3 regions of the Caldimonas sp. KR1-144 genome follow, and region 2 is predicted to be linked to each of the others. Evidence: predicted binding sites of a transcription regulator. Region 2 holds the regulator's gene; each other region holds the start of a gene.

Region 1 (5,186 bases), on a different contig from region 2:
CCTTCTCCAGCGGGAAGGCAACCCGGCCAGCAGGCATGCCACGACCCCGCCGCCCAGCGCCAGTGCCCAGTCGTCGGGATCCAGCTCCTTCAGATGCAGCAAGGGCGCCAGCCACGGCGTCTGAACGAGCAGGAACGAGAGCACCAGCGTCGCGGCCACCGTGGTTCTCGCCGCGCGCGTGCGCAGTCCCGTCAGGCCAGCCGTGATGCCGGCGCTTGCGCTGCTGAGCGCGAGCAAGGCGATCGTGCGCGCATGTTCCACGTCGAAGCCCTGCTCCAGCCCGCGCAGGAAGCTCAGCGTCACGACGCCGGTGACCCAGGCGGCAACCAGGGCGATGGCCACCCACTGGGCCTTGCCGAAGAACCGCACCTGCGCGGCCCTGCGCACGGGGGCAAGGCGCGCGCCGTCGGGCAGTTCCTGGAAGACCAGCAGCGCCGTGGGATGAATGATGAGCTCCAGCCAGACCACGTGGACCGGCAGGTACAGCACCGGGGATCCAGCCAGCGGTATCAGTGCCGCCGTCAGCACCAGCGGCAGGTGGATCATCAGCAGGTACTGGAAGCTCAGCTGCAGGTTGGTGAAGAGCTGCCGCCCCTCCGCGATGGCATGGACGATGCTGCGAAAGCTGTCGTCGAGCAGCACGATGGCGGCGACCTCGCGGGCGCTGCGCGTGCCGCGCCCGCCCATCGCGATGCCGACGTCGGCCGCCTGCAGCGCCGGGACGTCGTTCACGCCGTCGCCGGTGACGGCGACGATCTCGCCGCTCTCCTTGAGGGCTCGAACGAGAGCGAGCTTGTTCGCCGGCACGGCGCGGGCGACGACGTCCACCTCGCGCAGCACCGACGCGTCGCCGCGCTCGAGTCGCTCATGCATCTGCGCCCCGTCGATGACGCACGGGTCCGCGTCCCCCAGCCCGATCTCGCGCGCGACGGCGAGCGCGGTGCGCGTGTGATCGCCGGTGACCATGATGACGCGGATGCCCGCGGCCCGGCAGGTCCGCAGGGCTTCGGCGGCGCCGGCGCGCACCGGATCCTCGAAGCACAGCAGGCCGGCGGCGCGAAAGCCGCGGTCGGGCTCGCCGCCGGCCCAGTCCCCGCCGGTGTCGAGTTCGCGCCAGGCGCAGGCGATCACCTTGTGCCCGGTGTCCGCAAAGCCGTCGACCCGCTCCTGCCAGGCGCGCAGCGCCTGCGCACCGAGGCCGCATTGTCCGAGCACGGTCTCCGGCGCGCCCTTGACGGCGGCGATCAGCCGGCCGTCGCGACGAACGATGCCGGTCTCCCGCCGGCGGTCCTCGGTGAACGGGAAGGTCGCGACGGTTTCCCACGGCGGCTGCGGCAGGGCGTCCAGGATGGCCACGTCCATCGGATCGCCGGTCTCGCGCCGCGAAGCCGCCGCGGCGAGCTGCAGGAGGAACTCCGGGTCCACCTCGTCGGCTACGGCGCGATGGCCCAGGCGCAACCTGCCCTCGGTGATGGTGCCGGTCTTGTCGGAGCAGATGCACGTGACGCGCCCGATGTTCTCGACCACCACGGCCCGGCGCACGAGCGCCTGGCGCCTCGCAAGGCGGTACACGCCGACGCCCAGGAAGAACGTCAGCACGACCGGAAACTCCTCGGGCAGCGCCGCCACCGCCAGCGTCAAGGCGCTGATGAGTGCATCGAGCAGCCCGTGCCCCTGCCGCCACCGCACCCAGGCGAGCGTCAGGCACAGCAGCACCGCGCCGACGATCAGCACCACGACCAACTGCCCGACCGCGGCCTGCAGCGGCGTGCGAGCCTGCAGGCCGCGGCTCGCCGATTGGGCGATCTCGCCGTAGAGCGTTTCGCCGCCGGTGTAGACGACGCGCATCTGCGCTTCGCCGGTCAGCAATCGGGTGCCGGCCAGGCCCCACGAGGCGCCGTCGATCCTGAGCTGCGACGCGTCGAGCGGCCAGCGCCCGAGCGCCACCTTGCGAACCGGGAACGATTCGCCCGTCAGCGCCGACTCGTCGGCCTGCATGCGCTGGCCGCCGACCACCAGGCCGTCGGCGGGAAAGGCTTCCCCGGCGGCGACGACGACCAGGTCGCCCGGCACGAGCTGCGTCGCGTCCACGGTGCTTCTGACGCTCTCGCGCACCACCGTCGCGCTGCTGGCCAGGCGGCTGCTCAGGCCTTCGGTCGATGCGCGCGTGCGACGGTGAAGGTAGGCGTCCATGCCGACCAGGGGCAGCACGGCGACGAGCAGGATCACGCACTCGCCGGCCTGACCCACGAGGGCGAACAGCACGCTGGTTCCCAGCAGGAACCACAGCATCGGATCCTTGAGCGTCTGCCTGGCCAGGTCGCCCCATCCCTTCGGCGCGGCCTCCAGGATCAGGTTGCGGCCGTAGGTGGCGGCACGCGCTGCCGCATCGCGCTCGGAAAGCCCCTGCCCGGAGCCGTCGAGCCCCGCGAGCCGGTCGATCGGCACGCTCCTGAGCATCGCGACGGCTCGCTGCGCGGCGCCTTACCTGCCCGGCACGACGGGCCGGTCGGCGACGCGGGCCGCTTGGCGCGCGGCGGTCTCGGCCTTCGAGCTTGGGGCAAAACGCATCGGCATCGGGCAGGCCTCGCTGTTGATGCGGGCTGGGTCGGCCCGCGCAGGGTGATCGCAGTGGATTCTGGTGACGGGGCGCAGCGCCGCGCTTGACTGCCGTCAAGCCGCAGGGCCGTGCGCGCCGGCCCTGCGTCGCGGCCTCGGCGCATCGCGTGGGATGCCGCGGCGCCGCTGTCGCCGTTGACGCCTGTCAAGCGGGCCGGGTTCGCGGTTGACGAGAATGCCGGCGTCGCACCGGTGCCGCGCCCCGACGAGGCCATCCGGCACTTCGACAGCAGCCAGGAGGCAGCGACGTGAAGATCCTGATCGCCGTGGACGGCAGCGCCTGCACCCAGCGCATGCTGGACTTCATCGCCGCTCATGGCGGTTGGCTGGAGCCTGGGCACAGCCTGACGGTGCTGCACTGCGTGGCGGCAATTCCGCATCGCGCGGCGGCCTTCGTCGACGCTCGGCAAGCCGAGGAGTTCTATGCGGACGATGCCGAAACCGTGTTCGAGCCGATCCGGGCCTTCTTCCACCGGCACGGCGTGGCGGCCACCTTCGTCCATCGCGTCGGCCCGCCTGGGCCGACCATCGCGGCGTTCGCCTCGCAGCAAGGCTTCGATCTCCTCGTCATGGGCACGCACGGGCACGGCGCCGTCGCCGGACTGGTCCTGGGATCGGTCGCCACGAAGGTGATGTCGCTTTGCGACACGCCGATGCTGCTGATCCGCTAGGCGCATCGTCGCCGCCGTGCGCCCGCGGCTCAGGGCCGGAGCTCGCGTGGCGCCGTCTCGCCGATCGACTGCAGAGGTCCGAGCGGATTCCTGCGGTCCTCGACGGATTGCAGACGCGGCTGTCCGCCGACGTTGCGAAACAGGACCAGGCCGTCGCGCACCAGCGCCACGCCCTCGAAGCGCCAGCCCTGCGTGTGCGTGACGCGGCGAAAGTTGAAGAAGTCGGCCAGGAAGCCGCCGCTGCGGGCGCGGTCGCTGCGCGAGAACCGAAAGACGTAGGCCTGGCAGGCCCGCTCGGCCGCAAAGCAGTCGCGGATGCCCGTGTCCGACTGGTCCGGCGAGGCACTCGGGTGCACCAGCATCGCAACCCATTGCGGATACGGCACCTGCTCCACGTTCGCGCTGGACTGCGGATCAAAGCCGAGGCGCCGCAGGTCGTCGAGTGTCGAGCGGTACGGGGTCACCTGTTCGAAGGCGGTGCGAGCCTCCTCGAAGCTGGCGAACCGCGACACGTCGACATTGCTGCCGCGCGGCAGCAGCGACGAGCAGCCACCCGCCACCAGCCAGACCGCCAGGCCGGCGCCCAGTCGCGGCGTGCGCCGTCGCGCCGGCCGCCCGCCGGGGGGTACCGGCCGATCGGGGTGCTCGTCGAACGCGTGTCTCACGTGCACATGGTCCGGGATTCGCGGCGCGACCCGCTTGACGGCCGTCAACGGCGCCACGACCGCGCCGCGGCGCACGCTTCGGCGACCGCTTCTGATCCAGCGCAAGGGTGCCGGGGCCGATCGGCCTAGATTCGCGACAGACCAAGGTGCTGCCGAAGGAGCGTGACCATGAAGACCGATGCCGACCTCAAGCGCGATGTCGTTGAAGAACTTTCCTGGGATCCTGCCGTCAACGCGACGGCGATCGGCGTGGCGGTCAAGGAGGGCGTCGTCACGCTCGCCGGGCACCTGGACACGCTGGCCGACAAGTACGCGATCGAGCGCGCGCTGCATCGCGTCGCGGGCGTGAAGGCCATCGCGCTCGAGCTGGACGTGAGGCTTTCGCCCGAGCACCGGCGCAGCGACACCGAGATCGCCGCCGCGGCCGAGCAGGCGTTGCGCTGGAACAGCATGGTGCCCGCCGAACGCGTGCGCGTGACGGTCGAGCGCGGCGCGATCACCCTCGGCGGCGAGGTCGACTGGGACTACCAGCGCCAGGCCGCGTTCAAGGCGGTTCGCCACCTGATCGGCGTGACCGCGGTGCGCAACGACATCCTGATCCGCTCCGGCAAGACCCGCTCCGACGTCGCCGCGCGCATCAAGGACGCGCTGGCGCGCCAGGCCGCGCGCGAAGCGGCGCGCGTCGAGGTCGACATCGCCGAAGGCACCGTGACGCTGCGCGGCACGGTGCACTCGCTGGCCGAGCGCAAGGCGGTCGTCGGCGCGGCGTTCGCGGCCCCGGGCGTGCGGGCGGTGGTCAACGATCTGACGGTGGGCTGAGTGAGGCCTGTTGGCAGGGCGCAGGGACTCGCGTGATGCGGCAGGCGGGCGCCGGCACGCGCGAGCGGGAGGACAGCCCCTGGCTTGGTCGCCGGGTGGCACCGACGCCCTCGTTCGAGGCCTGGCTGTCGCTGGAACGCGCCGCCCAGGCCTGGTGGCCTGCGCCCTCGGTGGCGATCGCGCCGGCCACGGCCTTCGGCGCCTTCGCCGATTGGGCGCTGCATCTGGCCATGTCGCCGGCCAAGCGGGCCGAGCTGATCGAACTCGCGGCCCGGCTCGGCTGGCGCTGGTGGCTGCAGCTCGCATGCGAGTCGCAGCAGCCCTGGTGCGTCGAGCCCTTGCCGCAGGACAAGCGCTTTGACGATCCGGCGTGGCGCCAGGTGCCCTTCGCGTGGTGGGCACAGGGCCTGCT
Region 2 (5,186 bases):
CATGCGCGGTCAGACCGTGGCGGCGCGATGAACGTCATCGGGAAGGCGGGCGGATGAACGAGTCCCCGGCCCGCGCAGGCGATGCGACCGTCGAGATCGTGTCGCTCTACCGCAAGGAGGCGACCATCCATGCGCGTGCCGTGCACGGCTGGTTCGCCGCCTGGCGCTGGGTGTTGGTGTGGCTCACCCAGCTGGTCTTCTACGGCCTGCCGTGGCTCACGTGGAATGGTCGCCCGGCGGTGCTGTTCGACCTGATCGAGCGGCGCTTCTACATCTTCGGCCTCGTCCTCTACCCGCAGGACTTCATCTACCTCACGGCGCTGCTGATCGTCTGCGCCTACGGCCTGTTCCTGTTCACTGCGGTGGCGGGGCGACTGTGGTGCGGCTACGCCTGCCCGCAGACGGTCTACACCGAGATCTTCATGTGGGTGGAGGAAAGGCTCGAAGGCGACCGCAACGCGCGCATCCGCCTCGATGCGTCGCCGTGGACCTTGGAGAAACTGCTGCGCCGCGGCGGCAAGCACCTCGCGTGGGGTGCGATCGGGCTGTGGACCGGCTTCACCTTCGTCGGCTATTTCACGCCGATCCGCCAGCTGTGGGCGGGTGCGATGTCCTTCGGCCTGGGCCCCTGGGAATCGTTCTGGATCCTGTTCTACGGCTTCGCCACCTACGGCAACGCCGGCTTCCTGCGCGAGCAGGTATGCAAGTACATGTGCCCGTACGCGCGCTTCCAGAGCGCGATGTTCGACCACGACACGCTGATCATCAGCTACGACCCGGGCCGCGGCGAGCCGCGCGGCTCGCGACCGCGCAGCATGGCGCATGCCCAGCTTCGCGGCCAGGGCAAGGGCGATTGCATCGACTGCACGCTGTGCGTGCAGGTCTGCCCGACCGGCATCGACATCCGCCGCGGCCTGCAGTACGAATGCATCGGCTGCGCCGCCTGCATCGACGTGTGCAACGGCGTGATGGACAAGATGAGCTACCCGCGCGGCCTGATCCGCTACGCGACGCAGCGCGAGATCGATGGCGGCGCGCGCCTTGGCTGGCGGCGCGTGCTGCGCCCGCGCGTGCTCGTGTACTCGCTGGTGCTGCTGCTGATCTCGGTGGCCTTCGTCGCATCGGTGGCGCTGCGCGCGCCGCTGCGCGTCGACGTGGTGCGCGATCGCGGCAGCCTGGCGCGGCTGGTGGAGGACGGTCGCATCGAGAACAGCTACCGCCTGCAGCTGATGAGCTCGTCCGAGGCGGCATTGCGCGTGCAGGTGTCGGTGCGCGGCATAGACGGCGCCAAGGTGCTGACGCGCTCGGCGGTCACCGAGCTCGGCGCGGCCGAGTCGCGCTGGCTGCCGCTGGCGGTGCAGGTGCCGCCCGAAGCGGCGCTGTCGATCGGGCCCGGTGCGCATCGCATCGAGTTCGTGATCGACGTTCAAGGTGCCGGCCGCGCGCCGGTGATCGAAACCTCGACTTTCGTGGTGCCGCGATGACGACCCAAGCTGCGTGCGCGCCGTGGTGGCGCTTTCCGATCGTCTGGCTCGTGATCGCCGGGCCGCTGGCGGTGGTGGTGGCGGGTGTGCTGACCGCCGTGCTGGCGGTGAACGGCGCCGACGCCAGCGTGCCGGCGGTGCCGGTCACGCGCGAGCGCAGCGCCGCGCCGGCAATGGCCGGACGCAATCACGCGGCGACGCCGCTGCCTTCGGGCAGCGCTTCTCGCTGACCGCGGTTCAGCAGCTGGTCGCGGCGACCAGCCGGCGCAGGCCGGCGGCGTCGCGCACGCGCACGTCGCGCTGCTTGACCTCGAGCAGGCCGTCGTCTTGGAACTTGGAGAAGGTGCGGCTCACGGTCTCGAGCTTGAGACCGAGGTAGCTGCCGATCTCCTCTCGCGTCATGCGCAACACCAGCGCGGTCGGCGAGAAGCCGCGCGCCTGCAGGCGCTGCGTGAGGTTGAGCAGGAAGGCCGCCACACGCTCCTCGGCGCGCATGCTGCCCAGCAGCAGCATCACGCCGTGGTCGCGCACGATCTCGCGGCTCATGATCTTGTGGAACTGCTGCTGCAGCGGCGTGAACTCGCGCGAGAGCTTCTCGAGCTGCTCGTACGGGATTTGGCAGACCTGGGAGTCTTCCAGCGCGACCGCATCGACCGTGTGGCGGTCGCTGCTGATGCCGTCCAGGCCGAGCAGTTCGCCGGCCATCTGGAAGCCGGTGACCTGGTCGCGGCCGTCGTCGGCGACGACGCGGGTCTTGAAGAATCCGGTGCGTACGGCGTAGATCGACGTGAAGCGATCGCCGGCCTGGAACAGGGGCTCGCCGCGGCGCACGGAACGCGGCGGCGCGACGAAGCGCCCCAACCGGTCCAGTTCGTCGGCGGACAGCCCGAGCGGCAGGCACAGCTCGCGCAGGTTGCAACTCGAGCATGCGACCTTGACGGCCTCGATGCGCGTTGAATCGGCAGAAGCACTCATGCGCGAAATTATCGTGATGCAGCTCAGCGCGAGAACTCGTGCGGCGCCGCCGCGCAAGCGCTGTTTGACGGAGATCAAGCGACTGCGCGGACCCGGGCGGCACAGTCCTTCGCATGCTCACCGAGCCGAAATCCGTGGCGCCCATGATCGACGCCGAGCTGCTGCGCCGCTTCTCCAAGGGCGGGCCTCGCTACACCTCCTATCCGACCGCCGATCGCTTCGTCGAGGCCTTCGGCGCCGAGCAGTACCTGCAGGCGCTGGCCCAACGCCGCGAAGGCGGGGCGCTGCATGGCGGCGAACCTTTGTCGGTCTACGTTCACATCCCGTTTTGCGAGTCGCTGTGCTACTACTGCGCCTGCAACAAGGTCGTCACGCGCCAGCATGGCCGTGCCGAGCCTTATCTGGCGGCGCTGGAGACGGAGATGGCGCTGCAGGCGCAGGCGCTCGGGCCGCACCGGCCGGTCGCGCAGCTGCACCTGGGCGGGGGCACGCCGACCTTCCTCAGCGATGCCGAGCTCTTGCGCCTGATGACCAGCCTGCGGCGCAGCTTCGCGTTGCAGCCCGGTGCCGAATGCTCGATCGAGGTGGACCCGCGGACCGTGGACACGTCGCGGCTGGCGTGGCTGGCCGAGCTGGGCTTCAACCGCATCAGCTTCGGCGTCCAGGATCTGGACGCAGCGGTGCAGCAGGCGGTGCACCGCGTGCAGCCGCTCGAGCAGATCGAGGCGTTGATGCGCGATGCGCGGGCATTGGGCTTCGAGTCGATCAACGTCGACCTGATCCACGGCCTGCCGCGGCAGACCACGGCGTCGTTCGCGCGCACCGTGCGCGAGATCGCCCGGCTGCGGCCCGACCGCATCGCGCTGTATGCCTACGCCCACCTGCCGCAGCGCTTCAAGCCGCAGCGGCGCATCGTCGCCGAGGAACTGCCCGGTGCGGGAGAGCGGGTGGCGCTGCTGGCCCAGGCGATCGACGGCTTCCTCGAGGCGGGTTATGAGTACATCGGCATGGACCATTTCGCGCTGCCGGGCGATTCGCTGGCCGTTGCGCGGCGGCAGGGCCGTCTGCATCGCAGCTTCCAGGGCTACTGCACACAGCCCGACGGCGATCTGATCGCGCTCGGCGTCTCGGCAATCGGCCGCGTCGGCGCGACCTACAGCCAGAACACCAAGGATCTGGCCGAGTACCAGGAACTGCTCGCCGCGGGCGTGCTGCCCGTCGTGCGCGGTCTGGCGCTCAGCCGGGACGACCTGCTGCGCCGCGCGGTGATCATGGCGCTGATGTGCCAGGGGCGGCTGGCGTTCGAGTCGATCGAGCTGGCGCACCTGATCGATTTCCGCACCTACTTCGCCGAGGAATTGGCGGAGCTGCAGGCACTGGCCGACGACGGCCTGGTGACGATCGACGCCGACGGCCTTGAGGTCACGCCCTTGGGCTGGTACTTCGTGCGTGTGATCGCGATGGTGTTCGACAGGCCGCTGCGCAGCGACCGTGCGCGCGAGCACTACTCGAAGGTGATCTGAGGATCCGTCGATGGACGGCTCCCTGCTGCTGTCCGGCCTGCTGATCGGCTTGGCCGGGAGTCCGCATTGCATCGCGATGTGCGCCGCGCCTTGCACGGCGCTGGCCTCGCGCTGCGATCCGCAGCGTCCGCGGCGGGCGCTGCTCGCCTGGCACGCGGGCCGCGCGCTCGCCTACACGGCGGCCGGTGCGCTGGCGGCCGCGGGCAGCGGCGCGCTGTTCGAGCTGGCGCGCGCGTCGGTGGCGCTGAAGCCCTTGTGGACGCTGCTGCAGGTGGCGGCGATGGTCCTGGGCTTGTGGCTGCTGGTGACCGGCCGGGCACCGTATTGGTCGGCCACCGGCATGCCGGGCTGGCTGCGTCGCATCGGCGCTGCGGATGACGCTCGGCCGATCGTCGTGGCGCCCGCCGGCCAGCGCGGCGCGTTCGCGATCGAAGCGCCGTCGGCTGGGGGTGGCTGGCGCGCCGGCGCCGCCGGACTCGCCTGGGTGGCGTGGCCCTGCGGCCTGCTCTACGCGGCGCTGGCGGTCGCGACGCTGGGGGCGACACCCTGGCACGGCGCTGCCGTGATGGCGGCCTTCGCGCTGGGCAGTTCGGCGGGCCTCGCGGCCGGGTCGTGGCTGTGGCGGCTGGGACGGGGCAACCGCCAGGTCGTGCCGCCGACGGTCGCGCTGCGCCTGGCCGGCGCGTTGCTGACCGCCGCCGGACTGTGGGCGTTGTGGCGCCACGGCGTGGCGGGCGAGGTTCAGGCCTGGTGCCTGCCATCCTGATCGCAGCGCCAGTGAAGCCCCGAAGGCCCGAGCGCTAGAGTCGCTCGCCTACAATCGCCGGCTCGGTCCGACACCGTCGCCGGCCCGAAAAGAACCCTCCCGCAGCCTTATCGATCCCCGAGCGGAGACTCATCGACATGTACCAGCACATCAAGGTGCCCACGGGCGGCCAGAAGATCACGGTCAACAAGGACTTCTCGCTGAACGTGCCCGACCAGCCCATCATTCCCTACATCGAGGGCGACGGCACCGGGTTCGACATCACGCCGGTGATGATCAAGGTCGTGGACGCGGCCGTCGAGAAGAGCTACGGCGGCAAGCGCAAGATCCACTGGATGGAGATCTACGCCGGCGAGAAGTCGACCAAGGTCTACGGCCCGGACGTCTGGCTGCCGGAAGAGACCCTGCAGGTGCTCAAGGAGTACGTGGTCTCGATCA
Region 3 (5,186 bases), on a different contig from region 2:
CGGCCGGCCGCCGGACCGCCCCAAGGCCGGCCAGCCCCCCTCCGGGGGCAGCGCAGCGGCGCAGCCGCAAGCGTGGGGGGCTCAGATCCTCTCGAAGCGGAACTCGCCCGGCGCGCGGATCGGATCGACGTCGACCGGGACCGTGTCCTTGGGCACGAAGCGCCCTTCGAGCAGCAGCTTCGACAACGGGTTCTCGATGCGCTGCTGGATCGCGCGCTTGAGCGGTCGCGCGCCGAACACCGGATCGAAGCCCACCTTGGCCAGCTCCGCCAGCGCCGCCGGCGTCACGTCGAGCGCGAGGTCGAGCTTGGCCAGGCGCTGCTCGAGCGCACGCAGCTGGATCTTCGCGATGCCCTCGATATGCTGCGCGTCGAGCGCGTGGAACACCACCGTCTCGTCGATGCGGTTGAGGAACTCGGGGCGGAAGTGCTGCTTGACCTCGCCCCACACCGCCTCGCGGATCAGCTCCGGGTCCTGCCCCGCCATCTGCATGATCATGTGCGAGCCGAGGTTGCTGGTCATCACGACGACCGTGTTCTTGAAGTCGACCGTGCGGCCCTGGCCATCGGTGAGCCGCCCGTCGTCGAGCACCTGCAGCAGCACGTTGAAGACGTCCGGGTGGGCCTTCTCGACCTCGTCGAGCAGGATCACCGCATACGGCTTGCGGCGCACCGCTTCCGTCAGGTAGCCGCCCTCGTCGTAGCCCACGTAGCCCGGTGGCGCGCCGATCAGGCGGCTGACCGAGTGCTTCTCCATGAACTCGCTCATGTCGATGCGGATCATGGCCTCCTCGGTGTCGAACAGGAACGCGGCCAGCGCCTTGCACAGCTCGGTCTTGCCGACGCCCGTGGGCCCGAGGAAGAGGAACGAGCCGGTCGGACGGTTCGGGTCCGACAGGCCGGCGCGCGAGCGGCGGATCGCGTCGGCCACGGCGCGGATCGCCTCGTCCTGCCCGACCACGCGCTCGTGCAGGCGGGTTTCCATCTGCAGCAGCTTGTCGCGCTCGCCTTGCATCAGCTTGGACACCGGGATGCCGGTCGCGCGCGCGACCACCTCGGCGATCTCCTCGGCGCCGACTTGCGTGCGCAGCAGCTGCGGCTTGCCCGCGGCGTCCTTGCCGGACTCGGTGGCCTGCGCCTCCTTGAGCTTCTTCTCGAGCTCGGGCAGCTTGCCGTACTGCAGCTCGGCGACCTTGTTGAAGTCGCCCTTGCGCTTGAACTCCTCGATCTGCGTGCGCGCGCGGTCGATCTCTTCCTTCACGTGCGCCGAGCCCTGGGCCTGGGCCTTCTCGGCCTTCCAGATCTCCTCGAGGTCGGCCGCTTCGCGCTCGAGCTTGGCGATCTCTTCCTCGATCAGGCCGAGGCGCTTCTGCGAAGCCTCGTCCTTCTCCTTCTTGACCGCCTCGCGCTCGATCTTGAGCTGGATCAGCCGGCGGTCGAGCCGGTCCATCGCCTCGGGCTTGGAGTCGATCTCGATCTTGATCTTGGCCGCGGCCTCGTCGATGAGATCGATGGCCTTGTCGGGCAGGAAGCGGTCGGTGATGTAGCGGTGCGAGAGCTCGGCCGCGGCGACGATCGCCGGGTCGGTGATCTCGACGCCGTGGTGCACCTCGTACTTCTCCTGCAGGCCGCGCAGGATCGCGATCGTGGCCTCGACGCTGGGCTCGTCGACCAGGATCTTCTGGAAGCGGCGCTCGAGCGCGGCGTCCTTCTCGATGTACTTGCGGTACTCGTCGAGCGTGGTCGCGCCGATGCAGTGCAGCTCGCCGCGCGCCAGCGCCGGCTTGAGCATGTTGCCGGCGTCGATCGCGCCTTCCGCCTTGCCGGCGCCCACCATCGTGTGCAGCTCGTCGATGAAGACGATGGTCTGGCCCTCATCTTGCGCCAGCTCCTTGAGCACGTTCTTCAGGCGCTCCTCGAACTCGCCGCGGAACTTGGCGCCGGCCAGCAGCAAGGCGATGTCGAGCACCAGCACGCGCTTGCCCTTGAGCGAATCGGGCACCTCGCCCGAGACGATGCGCTGCGCCAGGCCCTCGACGATGGCCGTCTTGCCGACGCCCGGCTCGCCGATCAGCACCGGGTTGTTCTTCGAGCGGCGCTGCAGCACCTGGATCGCGCGGCGGATCTCGTCGTCGCGGCCGATCACCGGGTCGAGCTTGCCCTGGCGGGCGCGCTCGGTGAGGTCGAGCGTGTACTTCTTCAGCGCCTCGCGCGCGCCTTCGGCCTCGGCCGAGTCGACGCTCGCGCCGCCGCGCACCGCCTCGATCGCGGATTCCAGCGCCTTGCGGGTGAGGCCGTGGCCACGGACGATCCCGCCGAGGTCGGTCTTCGCATCGGCCAGCGCAAGCAGGAACATCTCGCTGGCAATGAACTGGTCGCCGCGCTTGGTGGCCTCCTTCTCGGCGCCTTGCAGCGCGGCAATCAGGTCGCGACCGGGTTGGACCGGACCGCCGCCTTGCACCTGGGGCAGGCCGGCCAGCGCGGTCTCCATCGCGGCGCGCAGCGCGGCCGTGTTGACGCCGGCACGGTCGAGCAGCGCCTTCGGGCCGTCGGTCTGCGCCAGCATCGCGGCCAGCAGGTGGGCCGGCTCGATGTAGGGGTTGTCGCGCGTGACCGCGAGGCTTTGCGCCTCCGCCAGCGCTTCCTGGAACTTGGTGGTGAGTTTGTCGACGCGCATGGTCAACCTCGCGAAACGGGACTGCTTCGAAGGTAAGGACGCCGCCAGGGCTTTTCAAGCACGCTGGCTTGATGCAGGGCAAGCCGTGCGCCGAAGGGCGCCTCAGCGCGGCGCGAGCAGCGCGTGGACCAGCCACCAGCCGAGCGCCGCGCAAGCGAGCGATCCCAGCAGGTGGCCGGCCGTGTGCAGCAGCGCGAGCCCGAAGGCGCCGCGCTGCAGCAGCATCAGCGATTCGATCGAGAACGCCGAGAAGGTCGTGAAGCCGCCCAGCAAGCCGGTGACCAGCAGCAGCCGCAGCCACTCGCTGGGCTGCACGAAAAGCCAGGCGCCGATCGAGCCGACGAGCAAGCCGCCGGCCGCGTTGACCGCCAGCGTGCCGAGGGCGAAACCGCCCCACAGCGGGTTGAGCCACAAGCCCAGCAGCCAGCGCAGCACGCCGCCGGTGGCGGCCCCGCCGGCGACCACGAGCGCCTGGCCGAGCGTCGGCGTCAAGCGCCGCCCCCGCTGTTGGCGGCGGCAATGCCCCAGCGCTCGAGCGCGGCGTCGTCGGACTCGCGCGCATCGACCCAGCGCGCGCCCTGCGGCGTGTGCTCCTTCTTCCAGAACGGCGCCTGGGTCTTGAGGTAGTCCATCAGGAACTCGCAAGCCGAGAAGGCCTCGCCTCGGTGCGCCGAGCTCACGACGACGAGCACGATCTGCGCGCCGGGCTCGAGCGGACCGACGCGATGGATGACCCGCACGCCGCGCACGTCGAAGCGGCGTTGCGCCTCGTCGATCATCGCCTCGATCGCGCGCTCGGTCATGCCGGGGTAGTGCTCGAGCTCCAGCAGCGAGACGCCCTGCCCTTCGTCGGGCCGTGGCGAGCGCGTGCGCACCGTGCCGACGAAGCTGGCCACCGCGCCGACGCCGAGGTCCTGCGCGCGCAGCGCCGCGACCTCGGTCGAAAGGTCGAAGTCCTCGGTCTGGATCGACACGCGCGGTGCGTTCATTGGGCATCCTCCGTGCTGCGCACTGCGGCATTCGCCTTGGGAGCGGCCCTGCGGCTCATGGTCAGCCTCCGGTGACCGGCGGGAAGAACGCGACTTCGGCGCCCTCGCCCACGGGCAGCGATTCGTCGCTGGCCATCACCTGGTTCAACGCCGCGCGCAGCGCACGGCCGCGCGCCAGCACCTCGGCATGGCGCCCGCCGCGCGCGATCAGCGCGTCGCGCAAGGCGCCGAGCGTGGCGCCCGGCGCGATCTCGACCTGTTCGCCAGGCCCGAGGGCCTCGCGGATCGAAGCGAAATAGCGCACGCTGACCTTCATGCAAGCAGCTCCGCGAACGGAATGAAGCGCACCGTGTCGCCGCGCGCGATCGCGCGGCCGGGCGGGTTGTCGATCACGCCCTCGGCCCAGACGGCCGAGGTCAGCACGCCGGAACTCTGGTTGGCGAAGAGCTCCAGATCGCCTTGCGCGTCGCGGCGCGCGCGCAGGAACTCGCGGCGCTTGTCGGGCTTGGGCCAGTCGAACGCGGCGCGCAGCGACAGCGCCGCCGGCGGCGTGGCCGGCATGCCCTGCAGCGCCTGCAGCACCGGCCGCACGCACAACAAGAAGGTCACGAAGCTCGACACCGGGTTGCCGGGCAGACCGATGTAGAGCGCCTCGCCGCCATCGGGCTGGCGCACCGCGCCGAAGGCCAGCGGTTTGCCGGGCTTGATCGCGATCTGCCACAGCTCGAGCCGGCCCTCCGCCTGCACCGCGGGGCGCAGGTGGTCTTCCTCGCCCACCGAGACACCGCCCGACGTGAGGATGAGATCGTGGCCGGCCGCGGCGCGTCGCAAGGCTTCGCGCGTGGCGTCGAGCCGGTCGGGCACGATGCCCAGGTCGCTGACCTCGCAGCCGGCCGCACGCAGCAGGCCGACGAGGGTGTAGCGATTGGAGTTGTAGATCGCGCCGGGACGCAGCGGCTCGCCGGGCATCACCAGCTCGTCGCCGGTGGAAAACAGCGCGACGCGCGGGCGGCGCACGACCGCCAGCCGCGCGATGCCGACCGAGGCCGCGAGGCCCAAGGCCTGCGGCGAGAGCCGCGTGCCCCTTGCGAGCACGACGGCGCCTTCGCGCACGTCCTCGCCGCGCCGGCGGATCCAGGCGCCCGGCGCGGGCACCGTGTTCACGCGCACGCGCGCGCCGTCGAGCGCCTCGCACTGCTCCTGCATCACGACGGCGTCGGCGCCGGTCGGCAGCGGCGCGCCGGTGAAGATGCGCGCCGCGGTGCCCGCCTCCAGCGTCGCGCCGACCTGGCCGGCGGCGATGCGCTGTGCGACCGGCAGCACGCTACCGGCGACGGGCACATCGGCCACGCGCAGCGCGTAGCCGTCCATCGAGGTGTTGTCGTGCGGCGGGACATCGAGCGTCGAGCGCACGTCCTCGGCGAGCACGCGACCGAGCGCGTCGGCCGTCGCGACGTTTTCGGTGTCGCGCTCCGGGTGGGCGAGCGCCTCAGTCCCGTCCAGCAGCCGCTGCAGGGCCTC

Evidence for each region. Region 2 encodes FNR, which switches genes on or off when oxygen is low (the NO sensors DNR and NnrR bind a similar motif). Its sites were predicted from a motif close to TTGATNNNNATCAA; they were not measured.
Region 1: a site for FNR is predicted at 2,755-2,768, ahead of ACO2TI_RS11000 (universal stress protein). Genes of this name have one in related genera too.
Region 3: a site for FNR is predicted at 2,745-2,758, ahead of clpB (ATP-dependent chaperone ClpB). Genes of this name have one in related genera too.

The regions. Positions count from the first base shown of each region.
Region 1 covers NZ_JBMSEE010000004.1:123,726-128,911, reverse strand. The annotation lists gene ACO2TI_RS11005 (cation-translocating P-type ATPase) at 1-2,460, opposite strand, end outside; gene ACO2TI_RS11000 (universal stress protein) at 2,868-3,290, shown strand; gene ACO2TI_RS10995 (hypothetical protein) at 3,320-3,955, opposite strand; gene ACO2TI_RS10990 (BON domain-containing protein) at 4,124-4,774, shown strand; gene ACO2TI_RS10985 (PHA/PHB synthase family protein) at 4,810-5,186, shown strand, end outside.
Region 2 covers NZ_JBMSEE010000012.1:85,545-90,730, forward strand. The annotation lists gene ccoP (cytochrome-c oxidase, cbb3-type subunit III) at 1-31, shown strand, start outside; gene ccoG (cytochrome c oxidase accessory protein CcoG) at 54-1,484, shown strand; gene ACO2TI_RS22515 (nitrogen fixation protein FixH) at 1,481-1,714, shown strand; gene fnr (fumarate/nitrate reduction transcriptional regulator Fnr) at 1,722-2,459, opposite strand; gene hemN (oxygen-independent coproporphyrinogen III oxidase) at 2,603-3,982, shown strand; gene ACO2TI_RS22530 (sulfite exporter TauE/SafE family protein) at 3,993-4,748, shown strand; gene icd (NADP-dependent isocitrate dehydrogenase) at 4,886-5,186, shown strand, end outside.
Region 3 covers NZ_JBMSEE010000001.1:52,464-57,649, forward strand. The annotation lists gene clpB (ATP-dependent chaperone ClpB) at 82-2,676, opposite strand; gene ACO2TI_RS00275 (CrcB family protein) at 2,779-3,168, opposite strand; gene ACO2TI_RS00280 (molybdenum cofactor biosynthesis protein MoaE) at 3,165-3,665, opposite strand; gene ACO2TI_RS00285 (MoaD/ThiS family protein) at 3,727-3,981, opposite strand; gene glp (gephyrin-like molybdotransferase Glp) at 3,978-5,186, opposite strand, start outside; gene mobB (molybdopterin-guanine dinucleotide biosynthesis protein B) at 5,155-5,186, opposite strand, start outside.